One region of the Streptomyces sp. NPDC022552 genome, then DNA from elsewhere that is predicted to be linked to it. Evidence: riboswitches for the same ligand, from Rfam matches in the RefSeq annotation. Region 1 holds a riboswitch; the other holds the start of a gene.
What was found. A riboswitch is a leader RNA that binds a small molecule or an ion and turns the genes downstream of it on or off. The one in region 1 is predicted to bind cobalamin.
Positions count from the first base shown of each region.

Region 1 (7,057 bases):
GCGAGCGATAGAGGTCGAGGCTGGCGATCTCGGTGAGGGGCACGCCCTCGTCGAGGGTCGGGTACGGCTGCGAGCCGATGACCTCGACGTGGTGGCCGAGGCGGGCGAGTTCGCGGGAGAGGTGGCGGACATAGACACCCTGACCGCCGCAGAAGGGATTCCCCTTGTACGTGAGGAGAGCGATCCGCAACGGAATGTCACCGTGGTCGGTGACGCCCTGGCGGGGGCCTGCCTCTATGGCCTCAGCGGTCACTCGCGGCCCCCTTCAAGCGTGCGTTTCGCGCGAGCGTAACCGCTCGCGCTAATCTAGAACAAGTTTCAGACTTGATCGTTCTTGATCGTTCAAGGAGCACAGAATCTACCGGCAGGTAGCCCCGCCGTAAGAGCCGGATCAGGTGATTCGCGCCACGACGGAAGCCCCGCCATACTCCGGCCATACTGTCGCTCCCCCACCGCACGGAACGGGACTTCATGACCGCGGAAGAAAGACCGGCCTCGCCGCCCCTGACAGAGCGCCAGGAGGCGCGACGCCGCCGCATCCTGCACGCCAGCGCGCAGCTCGCCGGGCGGGGCGGTTTCGACGCCGTGCAGATGCGTGAGGTCGCCGACGCGGCCGGGGTGGCCCTGGGCACGCTGTACCGCTACTTCCCGTCCAAGATCCATCTGCTCGTCGCGACGATGCAGGACCAGCTCCAGCACATGCACACGACTCTGCGGAAGCGGCCGCCGACGGGCGACACCTCGGCCGAGCGGGTCGCGGAGACCCTGATGAGGGCGTTCCGGGCGCTCCAGCGCGAGCCGCAGCTCGCGGACGCGATGGTGCGGGCGCTGACGTTCGCGGACCGGAGCGTGAGCCCCGAGGTGGACACGGTCTCGCGGCTGACGACGGCGATCATCCTGGACTCGATGGGGCTCGAACACCCGACGCCGCAGCAGCTGTCGGCGGTACGGGTGATCGAGCACACCTGGCACTCGGCGCTGATCACCTGGCTGTCGGGGCGGGCCTCGATCGCGCAGGTGAAGATCGACATCGAGACGGTCTGCCGCCTGATCGACCTGACCGCACCGAGCGGGCAGGCCGGGCAGGCCGGGCAGGGCCGGCCGGCCGCGCAGGGCGCGCCGGGAGCGCCGGGAGCGCCGAGCGGGGCGGTCGCGCCGAGCGGGCCGGTCGCGCCCGCGGCCGCCGAGGGCCGCGGGGCGGTCTGACGGAGCCCCAGGAGCCGTTACGGCTTCCTGTTCTTCTCCAGGTCGGCCTTGAACAGGGCCTCGCACTCCGGGGTGTTGTCCGTGCCGATGAACATCACGATGGCGAAGCCGGCGGCGCCGTGGTTGCTGGCCTTGACCGACCAGGTGCCCTTGTTCAGCGTCTTGACGGTGGACCCGGACTGCTCGGTGGCCGGGCCCTCCTTCCAGCCGCCGCCGGTCAGTGCCGTCACCGTGGCGTCGTAGGACTTCTTCGGGTCCGCCGCCTTCTCGGCGTCGGCCGTCCAGGACACCATGCAGCTCTTGAGCTCGGCCGGGACCGCGTCGCCCGAGGGGTCCTCGGTGAAACCGGCCGCCGTGGCCGCGGTCCCGATCTCCTTCCTCACCGCGGTCGCGTCCGGGCTCTCGCCGCCCGCCTCCGCGCCGCCGGTCGTGGAGCCCGAGGAGGAGGCGGACGAGCCGCCCTTGTTCTTGCCCGAGCCGCCGCCATCGCTGCCGCAACCCGCCACCAGCAGCACCACACCGGCGGCCACGGCCACCCCCGTCGCCTTGCGCACAACTCTTCCAATCCTCGGCGCACGCGGGCCTGTTGCCCCCGTGGTCAGAGGAAGATTTTTGCACGCGTGAACACGTGCTCGTGGCTACTCCTCCGGCGGGAAGACCGGCTCCCCGCTGTCGAGCAGCGTGATCAGAATGGCCTCCACCGGGCAGCCCTCGGCCGCGGCCAGCACCCGCTCGTTCGCGTCCGACTCCGGTTCGCTCGGGTGGGACTGACGGGCCGTGTCGAGGCGGAAGCCGTCCGGGGCGTGGTTGACGCACATGCCGGAGCCGATGCACACCCCCCGGTCGACCTCCACACGCCAGCGGTCGCCCATCAGGCACCACCCGGTCCCTCGTACCCGGCCGGCAGGTGGATCATCTTGTGCTCCAGGTACTCGCCGAAGCCCTCGGGGCCGAACTCCCGCCCCAGGCCCGAGTTCTTGTAGCCGCCGAAGGGGCCGAGCATGTCCAGGCTGAAGGTGTTGATGTTGAAGGTGCCCGTGCGGACCTGCCGGGCGAAGTCGATGCCGTGCTCGACGTCCCCGGTCCAGACGCTGCCGCTGAGCCCGAAGTCGGAGTCGTTGGCGATCCTGAGCGCCTCGCTCTCCTCCCCGTACGGAAGGAGACCGATGACCGGTCCGAAGATCTCCTCGCGTGCGATCCGCATGGTGTTGTCCACGGCCCCGAAGAGCGTCGGCTCGACGTACCAGCCGCGGTCCAGGCCGGCCGGACGGCCACCGCCCGTCAGGACCTTGGCGCCCTCGTCCTGGCCGAGCTTGATGTAGTCGAGGGAGCGCTGCCGCTGCCGCTGGGCGACCAGCGGGCCGACCTGTGTGGCCGGGTCGAGCGGGTCGCCGACGACCAGCGCGCCCGCGGCGGCGGCGAACGCCTCGGCGATCTCGTCGTACCGGCTGCGCGGGGCGAGGATGCGGGTCTGGGCGACGCAGGCCTGGCCGTTGTTCATCCAGGCCGCGGGGACGATCCCGGCGACGGCGGTGGCCACGTCGGCGTCGGGCAGGATGACGGCCGCGGACTTGCCACCGAGTTCGAGGGTGACGCGGGTGAGGTTGCGGGAGGCGACCTCCATCACGCGCTTTCCGGCGGCGACCGACCCGGTGAAGGAGACCTTGTCGACGCCCGGGTGGCCGACGAGGTACTCGCTGACCTCGCGGTCGGCGGGCAGGATGGACAGGACGCCTTCGGGGAGGCCCGCCTCGGTGGCGATCTCGGCGAGGATGTACGAGTCGAGCGGCGACTCGGGCGAGGGCTTGAGGACCACCGTGCAGCCGGCGAGCAGCGCGGGCCCGAGCTTGGCGGCGGCGGTGAACTGCGGGACGTTCCACGGCACGACCGCCGCGACGACACCGACCGGCTCGCGCCGCACCAGGATCGGCCCGAGGACGCCCGCGCGCCTGCTCTCGTACGGGAAGTCACGGGCGATGGTGATCGCCGCGTCCCAGACCATCATGGCGCCGAGGGCCTGGGCGAGAACGCTCCAGGAGTACGGGGAGCCGTTCTGGGAGCTGATCGAGCGGGCGATCTCCTCGTGGCGTACGGCGATGGCGTCCTTGATCCGCCCGACGACGGCGATCCGCTCCTCGAGCGTCATCCTGGGCCAGGGCCCGTGGTCGAAGGCCTCGCGCGCGGCGGCGACGGCCCGGTCGACATCCTCCCGGGAGGCGTGCGGCACACGACCGATGACCTCCTCGGTGTGCGGCGAGATCACCTCGATGACATCCCCGCCGGCCGGATCGGTCAACGCCCCGCCGATGTACAGCTTTCCGTGCTCCACAAGCTCGGTCATGGCCGACTGCCTCCCGGAACCCGCACTGTTTCTGACTGTGTATCAGAACTGATATCAGTTCTAGTTATAGGGGGCAATGGCCAGGACGAGACAGGCCCCCACCAGCCGCTTTGCTGCTGGTGGGGCCTGCGTCACACCGCCTGGGCCGTCTCGGGGCCGTCAGTCGTTCCGGCGGCCCGCCGATCCCTGTCGCCGACGGCCTTCCGAGTACGGCTCTCGCTGCTCGGCATGAGGTGCGTGTACACCCGCAGCGCGAAGCCCGGATCGGCGTGCCCGACGAAACCACACAGCGCCGTGATGTGTTCGCCGGTCCCGAGCGGCCCAGGCCGCACCCTGCGCTGACGACTCCACCCTCCACCACCGCGAGCCCGAGGGCCTGGCGGTCTACCGCACGGCCGCGCGCCCGACAAGGCACCGCACGCCACCCTGACGGACCGTCAGTTCTCGTTATAGTGGGCCCGGTCGAGCAATCGCCCTGCCGTCGCGGAGAGATGAGGGCCCATGAGCCAGGTGACCGAGCACGGCGGAGGCGTCTGGTCGCTCCGGGTACCCATTCCGGACAACCCCCTCGGGCACACCCTCGTCCACGTCCTCGACACCGACCGCGGGCCCGTGCTGATCGACACCGGTTGGGACGATCCGGCGTCCTGGAACGAACTGGCCGACGGACTGACCGCGTTGGGGACCTCCGTACGGGACGTGCACGGGGTCGTCATCACGCACCACCACCCCGACCACCACGGGCTCTCGGGTCAGGTCCGCGAGGCGTCCGGCGCGTGGATCGCGATGCACGCCGCCGACACCGCCGTCGTCCGCCGCACCCGCGAGTCCGAACCCGGCACCTGGCTCGACTACCTCGCCCGCAAGCTGGCCGCCGTCGGCGCCCCCGAGGAGCACACCGCCCCGCTCCGCGCGACCCGCGCGGGCCGCGCGAGCACCCTGCCCGGACTGCGCTCCGCGCTCCCCGACCGCGAGATCGTCCCCGGCGAGCTGCTCGATCTCGCGGGCCGCCGGCTGCGCGCGGTCTGGACCCCCGGACACACCCCCGGCCATGTCTGCCTCCACCTGGAGGAGGAGCACCCCGCCGGACTCCCGGGCCACGGCCGGCTCTTCTCCGGCGACCACCTGCTCCCCGGGATCTCCCCGCACATCGGTCTCTACGAGGACCCGGACGACGAAACCGCCACCGACCCCCTGGGCGACTACCTGGACTCACTGGAGCGGATCGGGCGGCTCGGCGTCGCCGAGGTGCTCCCGGCCCATCAGTACGCCTTCACCGACGCCGCCGGCCGGGTACGGGAGCTGCTCGACCACCACGAGGAGCGGCTGACCGGACTCCTGCGCCTCCTCGCGGCGCCGCTCACCCCCTGGCAGCTCGCCGAGCGCATGGAGTGGAACCGCCCCTGGGACCAGATCCCGTACGGCTCCCGCACCATCGCGGTCAGCGAGGCGGAGGCCCACGTGCGCCGCCTCGTGAAACTGGGCCGCGCGGAGGCCGCCCCGGGCACCGACCCCGTGGCGTACGTGGCGGTGTGAGGCCCCGGCCGCCCCCGGCCCGGGCGGAGGTGTGAGGCGCCTCGCACCCGCCGGTCGGGCGGTGTACGGGCCGGTAGAGTGTGCGAGTCGTCCTCACACCCGTACGGGGGGAAGCCGGTGCAAATCCGGCACTGACCCGCAACCGTGACCGCCCTCGCCCGCCGTGGACGGAAGCCGGAATGCCCCGCCCGGGACGTGACCGCCGGCACCGTCGAGGAATACGGAGCCGAGCCTGGTGCCTCAGCGTGCCGGTGCCCGGCCGCAGGAGAGGGCCACAGCTCGCATGATCACCGTCCGTCGCGGCGCCGCCGCGTTCGCCGCCGCAGCGGTGCTCTGCACCGGCGTCGCCCCCGTCGCATCCGCCGCGCCCTCCCCGTCCGCGACCCCCGCGCCCGTGATCCCCGCCGGGCTCTACGGCACGAAGGACCCGACGTACGACGGCGTGTGGCGCCAGTCGCTCGCCTTCATCGCCCAGACGACCAGCGGTGTGCAGCCCGCCGACGAGGCCGTGTCCTGGCTCCGGAAGCAGCAGTGCGACAGCGGCGCCTTCGCGTCGTACCGCCCGGACCCCGCCAAGCCCTGCGACACGGCCACCATGCTGGACACCAACGCCACCGCCGTCGCCGTCCAGGCACTCACCGGCGCCAAGCGCCTGAGCACCGAACCCGAGCCCCTGGCCAAGGCGGCCGCGGCCGGCGCGGCCTGGCTGAAGGGTGTGCAGAACAAGGACGGCGGCTGGGGCTACAACCCCGGCGGCCCCAGCGACGCCAACTCCACCTCGATCGTCATCAGCGCGCTCACCGCGCTCGGCGAGAAGCCCGGCGCGGTGAAGTCCGTCGAGGGCAGGACCCCGTACGACGCCCTGCTCGGCCTCGCCCTGCCCTGCTCCGCCAAGGAAGGTGCGGGCGCCTTCGCGTACCAGCCCGACAAGGACGGCAAGCTTCTCGCGAACGCCGACGCCACCGCCGCCGCCACGCTCGCCGGGCTCGGCAAGGGCATCACCGCGCGGGGCGTGGAGCCCCAGCAGAGCCCGGTCTGCACGGACCTGGCGAAGCCGACGATGGACCGGGCCGCGCTCAACGGCGCCTCCTACCTGGCCGCCGCGCTGGCGAAGACCGGCCACCTGAACACCCCGCCGATGCCCGGCGCCACCGACCCGACCGAGCTGCCCGACCACGGCAACACCGCCGACGCCGTCGTCGCGCTCGCCGCGACCGGTGCCACGAAGGAGGCCTCCGGCGCGCTGACCTGGCTCCAGAAGAACTCCGCCGCCTGGGCGAAGGAGAGCGGTCCCGCCGCGTACGCGCAGCTGATCCTCGCCGCGAAGGCGATGCACGTCGACCCGCGCGCCTTCGGCTCGACGGACCTCCTCGAGGAGCTGGCCGCCACCGGGCCCGCGCCGAAGGCCTCGCCGTCCGCCGCGCCCGAGGCGAGCGACGACGACTCCGGCTCCTTCGACGTGTGGTGGATCATCGGCATCGGCATGGTCGTCGGCGTCGGCATCGGCTTCCTGGTGAGCGGGCGCAAGAAGTGAGGGCCGGGCTCCTCGGCGCAGCGGCCGGCGTCGCCCTGATGCTGGCCGCCGCCGCTCCCGCCGAGGCCGTCGGCTACCGGTACTGGTCGTCCTGGGAGAGCGACGGCGGGGGGACCTGGGCGTACGCGACGCAGGGCCCGGCGACCGCCCGGCCGTCCGACGGCGAGGCCGTCGGCTTCCGCTTCGCGGTCAGCAAGGACAGCAGCGACGCCGCCCGGCCCACCGCCGCCCCCGACTTCGCGGGCGTCTGCGCCGGTACGGAGGAGAAGGCCGGCACCAAGCGGGTGGCGGTCGTCGTGGACTTCGGCACCCCGCAGGACGCCCCGCCGGGCGAGGCTCCGCCCCAGCCGCCGGTGAAGACCGGCTGCGCCCAGGTCCGCGAGGACGCGACGAGCGCGGAGGCGCTGGCCGCGGTGGCGAAGCCGCTGCGGTACGACAGC
Region 1 covers NZ_JBVHGJ010000002.1:419,680-426,736, reverse strand. The annotation lists gene ACZ3OF_RS06830 (glycosyltransferase family 4 protein) at 1-253, opposite strand, end outside; gene ACZ3OF_RS06825 (TetR family transcriptional regulator) at 472-1,206, shown strand; gene ACZ3OF_RS06820 (hypothetical protein) at 1,224-1,760, opposite strand; gene ACZ3OF_RS06815 (ferredoxin) at 1,845-2,078, opposite strand; gene ACZ3OF_RS06810 (aldehyde dehydrogenase) at 2,078-3,547, opposite strand; gene ACZ3OF_RS06805 (MBL fold metallo-hydrolase) at 4,049-5,083, shown strand; cobalamin riboswitch at 5,138-5,304, shown strand; gene ACZ3OF_RS06800 (prenyltransferase/squalene oxidase repeat-containing protein) at 5,367-6,617, shown strand; gene ACZ3OF_RS06795 (SCO2322 family protein) at 6,656-7,057, shown strand, end outside.

Region 2 (7,057 bases), on a different contig from region 1:
ACGCGGTACGAACTCCGCTACCGTCGCCGGGATGTCGAAGCCTGACCCACGTATGCCCGGTGAGGGCCGGGTCGGGAGCGGACAGCGCCCGACCCGGCCCCTCGCGGTTCAGGAGCGCCCGGCGGCCAGTTCGGCGCGGACCTCGCGGGCGGCCGCGACGAGGTTCTCCAGCGAGGCGCGGGTCTCGGGCCAGCCGCGGGTCTTCAGGCCGCAGTCGGGGTTCACCCACAGCCTGTCGGCCGGGATGGCCTCAAGGCCCTTGCGCAGGAGAGCCGAGGCCTCCTCCACGCCGGGCACGCGCGGGGAGTGGATGTCCCAGACACCGGGCCCGGCCTCCCGGGGGTAGCCGTGCGCGGCCAGTTCATTGGCCACCTGCATGTGCGAGCGGGCGGCCTCCAGGCTGATGACGTCGGCGTCGAGGTCGTCGATCGCCTGGACGATGTCGCCGAACTCCGCGTAGCACATGTGCGTGTGGATCTGGGTGTCCGGCCGTACGCCGGCGGTGGTGAGCCGGAAGGCCTCCGTCGCCCACGCCAGATAGGCGGCGTGGTCGGCGGCCCGCAGCGGCAGGGTCTCGCGAAGGGCCGGTTCGTCGACCTGGATGACGGACACGCCTGCCGCTTCGAGGTCCTCGACCTCGTCGCGCAGGGCGAGCGCCACCTGCCGCGCCGTCTCGCAGAGCGGCTGGTCGTCCCGTACGAAGGACCAGGCGAGCATGGTGACCGGGCCGGTCAGCATGCCCTTGACCGGCTTCGTGGTCTGCGACCGGGCGTACGTCGTCCAGCGCACCGTCATCGGCTCGGGGCGGGAGATGTCCCCGGCCAGAACCGGGGGCCGGACGTAACGGGTGCCGTACGACTGCACCCAGCCGTGCTGGGTGGCGAGGTAGCCGGTCAGCTGCTCCGCGAAGTACTGCACCATGTCGTTGCGCTCGGCCTCGCCGTGCACCAGCACGTCGATCCCCGCCTTCTCCTGGAAGGCGAGGACCTCGCGGATCTCGTCCTTGATCCGCTCCTCGTACCCGGTGGCGTCGATCCGGCCGGCCCGCAGCTCGGCCCGAGCGGTACGCAACTCGGCCGTCTGCGGGAACGACCCGATGGTCGTCGTCGGCAGCAGGGGAAGGCGCAGATGGGCGCGCTGCGCGGCGGCTCGCTCCGGGTACGGCTGCGAGCGACGCCCGTCGGCGTCGGTGACGGCGGCGGTACGGGCCCGCACGGCGGGATCGCTGGTCAGGGCGGACCCGGCCCGCGAGGCCAGGTCGGCGCGGTTCGCCGCGAGTTCGGCCGCGACGGCGTCCGTGCCCTGCCCGAGTCCTCGTGCCAGCACGGCGATCTCCGCCGTCTTCTGGCGGGCGAAGGCGAGCCAGCGGGCGACCTGCGGATCGAGGTCCCGTTCGGCGGTGGCGTCCAGCGGTACGTGCAGCAGGGAGCAGGAGGCGGCGACGTCCACCTGGTCGGCGAGGCCGAGGAGCGTGCCGAGAACGGCCAGGGACTTCTTGAGGTCGTTGATCCAGATGTTGCGGCCGTCGACGACGCCCGCGACCAGGCGCCTGCCGGGCAGGCCGCCGACGGAGGCGAGGTCGGCGAGGTTTGCGGCGCCCGACTCGGTGAAGTCGAGGGCCAGTCCGTCGACCGGAGTCTTGGCCAGGACGCCCAGCGCGTCGCCGAGCCGCCCGAAGTAGGAGGCGACGAGCAGCTTCGGCCGGTCGGTGGCGGTGCCCAGGTCGCGGTAGGCGCGGGCGGCGGCGTTCAGCTCGGCCGGGGTGCGGTCCTGGACCAGCGCGGGCTCGTCGAGCTGGACCCACTCGGCGCCGGCCTCGCGGAGGTCGGCGAGCACCTCGGCGTACACCGGCAGCAGGCGGTCCAGCAGAGTCAGCGGTGCGAAGTCCGCGGCCACGCCCGGCGCGGGTTTGGCCAGCAGCAGGTACGTGACGGGACCCACCAGGACCGGGCGGGCGGTGTGACCGAGCGCCAGGGCCTCCTTCAGCTCGGCGACCTGCTTGCCCGAGTCGGCGGAGAATACGGTGTCAGGCCCGAGTTCCGGGACCAGGTAGTGGTAGTTCGTGTCGAACCACTTGGTCATCTCCAGCGGGGCGACGTCCTGGGTGCCCCGGGCCATCGCGAAGTAGCCGTCCAGCGCGTCGGCCTCGACGGCGGCGCGGTGCCGCTCGGGGACGGCGCCCACCATGACGGTGGTGTCGAGGACATGGTCGTAGTACGAGAAGTCACCGGTCGGCACCTCGTGGATGCCGGCATCGGCCAGGTGCCGCCAGTTCGAACGGCGGAGGCCGGCCGCGGTCTCCCGGAGGGCGTCGACGCCGACGCGGCCCCTCCAGTAGCCCTCGACGGCCTTCTTCAGTTCGCGGTGCTGCCCCTGCCGGGGATAGCCGTACACGGTGGCTCGTGCTGCCGCGGCTGCGGACTTCGGTGTCACGGAACTCTCCTTCGCGAGATGTGTCCTTGAACGCCCCGGTGACGGGACGCGGACGCGAAGGAACGCACGACCGGGCGGACCACGTCGCGGTCGTGCCGCACGTGCCGCTCGAGATACGCCGACCCGCCCACGAGGTCACCGGGATCACCGCACGCGAACGATCGCGTACGGGCAACGGGCAGGTCTTCGGACTCGCGGGCACGTCTGCCGAGGCAGACACCTACTGGCCGTCGCTTCCCAGACCCGTACGGGCCCAGTGCGTATGACGGCGGTCGTTCCCGCTCACCGCTGCGGGGCAGTCCCGGATTCCCACCGGGTTCCCTCTTACGACGCATCCCGCCTGGTGGACGGGGCGAACCAGCTGCAAGGGCCACCTTAGGCGGACGGACGGCGAAACCGCACACCCCTGCCCGCATTCCGGAACGTTCCGCAACGCGCCGGGCCGCCTCTCCTCCCGCATCCCGGCGCGGTGCGGCGGCCCGGCCGGGTCAGCCGCGGCTCGCGGTGCAGTCCGACGGGGTGGGGCGGCCGGTCGGCCAGGCGAGGCCGACGAAGCGGATGCGGCCGGGTGCGTCGGGCGCGAGTTCCACCACGGAGACCGCCTTGTTGTACGGGTTGCCGTAGTTGTCCAGGCAGATCCAGCCGCTGGCGCCGTCGACCTTGCCCATCCCGTGCAGCCGCAGCCACGAGTCGCTGATACGGCTCAGGGTGGGGATCACCGGGTCCGCGTCGTCGCGCATCCGGATGGCGGTGACCGCGGTGAGACCGGCGTCGTAGAACGTGATCGTCCGCGAGTCGGTGAGCTCCACCGGGCCGATGTCTCCGACCTCCTTGCTGGTCGCCAGCTCGGCCAGGGTGCGGAAGGCGGCCGCGGAGCCGCCCGTGGCGGGCGCCTTGGGGCCGCTCCAGGCGTCGGGGTGGGCGACGGCGGCGTACTGGAGCGTCACACCCTTGCGGAAGGCGGTCCAGTCGAGGAGCTTGTCCGAGGAGAGGGTGGAGGCCCCGGAGCCGGTGATGATCGTGTACTTCTTCTCGGTGCAGCCCCGGTTGCCCAGTTCGTTGACGAACTGCCTTAGCTGGACGGGCCGTCCGGCGAAGTAGATGACCTTGGCCGCCGAGGTGCAGATGGTGTCGACCATCTGGTCGAAGGCGTTGGCGGTCGTGCCCTCCTCGTGGAACTCCTCGGGCGCGCGGTACTGCTCGGGCGCGCGGGGCGATCCGGCGGTCCGCTCGGCGAAGGCCCGCTTGAGCGCGTCGACGTAGTTGTCGCCGGTGCGGATGTCCTCGACGACCAGGGTGTGCTTGGGGTCGATGCCCTCGTTGAAGTGGGACAGGGCCCTGGCCTGGTCGGTGGTGGTGGGGACGACCCGGGCGAGGCCCGGGTACGCGTCGGGCCTCTGGGCGCTGTTGCCCGAGTCGTCGGCCGTGATGGGACCGCCGACGACGGGAATGCCGCGCTCACGGGTGAGATAGCCGATGGCGGCCTGGGTGGTGGCGGTGGAGACGTCGAAGCCGATCACGGCCCGGAGGTTGTCGGTCGTCGACTCCGACATGGTGCCGAGCTGTTCGGCGACGGGCCGCCAATGCGCGTGACTGCGACCGGGGTTGGCGAGCAGTAGCCGTATCGCCGGCTTCTTGCTGTTGGAGTCGTGGTTGGCGCGGTACTGAGCCAGGTAGGCGCCCTGCACCTCGTGGAGCGTCTTCTGCTGCTCGAAGGCCTGCGCCGGCGCCATCGGCAGCATCACGGCGACGGAGACGTGCGGTTCGCCCTTGATCCGGTCGTTCTCCGCCTTGATCCGCGCGCTGACCTCCCTGAGGTTGTCCGCGAAGACGAAACTGCCGTCGGTGACGCCCGTGCACTCCCGGGAGCCCTCGGGGCCTCGTTCCTCGATGCCCTTGCCGCAGGCCGGATCCGGCCCGAGGACGACGATGCCGGCCCATACGGCGGCGCCGAGCACGGCCAGGGCGACGACGAGGGCGGCCGCCTTGGTGAGCGGTCCGCCGGGGAGTCTTGCGATGAACGACGTCATGACGCGGCACCTTCCTGGACGGGCAGGTCGGGAGCCTGTACTCCGGCCCGCAGACGGGCAGGCCAGGCGGCGGACGCCTCGCGGTAGGCGGCGTGCGCGGCCTTGTTGCCGTACAGCGTCTCCAGCGCGATGCGGACGGTGGTCAGCGCGTCCTCGCGCGGCGCGAGGGTGAGCGGATCGGAGAGCCGCCACAGCAGCGGCACCAGGGAGGCGATCGCGTCGTGGTGCGGTCCGGAAAGATCGCTGCGGCAGGCGGTGCACGACAGGAAGGGGCTGCCGGCCGGGGGCTCGTAGCCCTCGCGCGGGTGGGGCGCCGAGCAGACGAGATTGAGCGTGGTCAGCCATGCGCCGGGCGGGGCGACGGTGAACCGGTGGTGCAGGACGCCGACCACCTCGTCGACCCGGCCCAGCGCCATCGTGTGGTGCAGATACGTGTCGCCGCGCGGGTCGCACAGGGAGCGCAGCCGGAGCTGGGTGTCGCGCCAGCGCTCGTGGGAGACGGTGGCGGCGAACCGGTGCCGCAGCAGCAGATCGAGGGCACGGTCGCCGTCGAGAAAGGAACGGGTCCGGTACTCGTCGGCCTCACGCACCCGTACGGCGACCAGCTCCTCGGAGTGGTCCTCGGGATGGGAGTACGTCCACAGCCCGCGCCGGGTGCCCGCGTCGGCCGCGGCGGAGAGCAGCACCAGGCGCTCGCGTAACACCGGATCGGGCAGCAGCTTCGCGAGGAGCGCGGGCGCGGCGGCGTCGAGGAGTTCCCCGCCTCGTATCGTGCCCACCTCCTCGACGCGGCGCACGGCCGCGTCCGCCAGGGTGCGGGCGCCGGCCGCGCGGCCGCCGCTGTAGCGGGCGACGACGCGGGGGAGATGGTCGGGGTAGTCGACGGAGCTGAGCATCTCCGCGATGTGGGCCGGTTCGATGTCGGGGATGCTCAGGACCAGCGGCCGCGCCGACGGAACGGCGTCACCGCCGACCTCGCTCAGCGGCGGGTGCGCGTGTCCCCTGCCGAGCAGCGTGGCGAGCGCCACGGGCCGGGTCGGGGCCTTGCCCGGCGCCTCGCCGTGTGCGGGGTTTCCGGCGTCTAGCAGGTCGAGGAAGACCCGTCCGACGTCGGTGTGGGCGTTGTCCAGAAGCAGCAGCGGGCGTGGCTTCCTGTTGAGCCTGCGCAGGGCGCCGTAGTTGGCGTCGATGTCGTCGAGGAGCGCGGCGACGAGGTGCTCCTCGGCGGCGCGTCTGCGGTCGTCGAGCCGGCGGAAGCCACGGACGAACTGGAAGAGCCGCTGCAGCGAGTCGCCCTGATAGCCCTGGGAGCGGTGCAGCCGGGCGCCCCACCAGGCGAGCGCGCCCTTGTCCGGCTCGCTCCGCACGAGCTGCGCCCGGGCGGTGTCGAGGACGATCCCGGCGATGGTGTCGAGGCCGGGGACGGCGGACAGGACCAGCGGGAGGTTGTCCGTGACGACGTCGAACCAGCGGCCGAGGCTCTCCCTGCGGCGCCGTACGTCGGGGTCCTCGGCGGTGATGAGGGTACGCAGATCGGCCTCCGCCCGGCGCAGATCGGGCGGCCGTACGTCGGTCTCGTCACTGTTCAGCGGGCGCCAGGCGGTGACGACGAGGAGGCCGAGCGACAGCCGCGGGAAGGCCATCGGCTTTCCGAAGTGCCGTACGTCCAGGCCGAGTTTGTACGCGAGGAGGTACAACAGGTGCGTGATGCGGGAGGCGTTGGGTACGTCGTCGTCACCGTCGGCCACGCCGGGCTCGCCGAAACCCGCTGCCCCGAGGTCGACCCGGGCGAGCGGCACCCGGCCGTTGTACGCGTCATGGACGGCGCCGAGGAGGGCGGTCTTGCCGCTGCCCCGTCCGCCGACGATCCGTACGACGGGCGCGCCCCGGGGATAGGCGAAGGGGACGAGGTACCCGTCCTTGTGATGCAGCCCCACCAGTCGCGGGACGAACCCCTCCTGCAGGGCCTGCTGACCGTACAACCTCCCGCCCATGGCGCTACCGCCTCCCCCTGTCAGCCGCGCGTCAAGAGATCAACTGGTCGTGCACAAAGGGAACTTACCCGAGATGCGCCTGTTCGGCAGTGGGGTTGTGGGCGACCAGTGGGGGGAATCGGCGCACGGCGCGAGCGTGCCGCCGCGGCGTCCGGTTCCGGGTGCCGGGGCGACGCCGGTGCCGACATCCCGCCGGTCGTTTCCCGGGTGCTCTCCGGCTCGGTGGCTCCTCATGGGCCGCGCCGACCCGACGCGCGTCACAGAGGCGCCACGCCGTACGGAGGCGCGCAGAACGGGTCGCCGCCGCGCGGGCCACGTACGTCCGGCTACCCGCTTCGGCCGCTTTGATGCGGACGAGCGCGAACGTGCGAAGACGCCGGTCCGGGAGCGGTAAGTGCCGGCCCGCTGGGTAGCCGCCGCCGTATGGAAGCCAACGAGACCACCCCGCTGAGCGCCGTCGCGCTCGTCTGCACCCTGTCCCCGTCCCCGGCGCCGTCCAGCTCACAGCTGCTGGCCGAGCAGACCATGGCCGCGCTCGCCGGGCACGGGGTCATCGGAAAGGTGATCCGCATCGCCGACCACGACGTCAAGCCGGGCGTG
Region 2 covers NZ_JBVHGJ010000010.1:306,763-313,819, reverse strand. The annotation lists gene metE (5-methyltetrahydropteroyltriglutamate--homocysteine S-methyltransferase) at 109-2,433, opposite strand; cobalamin riboswitch at 2,594-2,810, opposite strand; gene ACZ3OF_RS25665 (hypothetical protein) at 2,922-4,463, opposite strand; gene ACZ3OF_RS25660 (hypothetical protein) at 4,460-6,457, opposite strand; gene ACZ3OF_RS25655 (flavodoxin family protein) at 6,881-7,057, shown strand, end outside.
Region 2: linked by a shared signal. The riboswitch ahead of metE (5-methyltetrahydropteroyltriglutamate--homocysteine S-methyltransferase) and the one ahead of ACZ3OF_RS06800 (prenyltransferase/squalene oxidase repeat-containing protein) in region 1 are both predicted to bind cobalamin.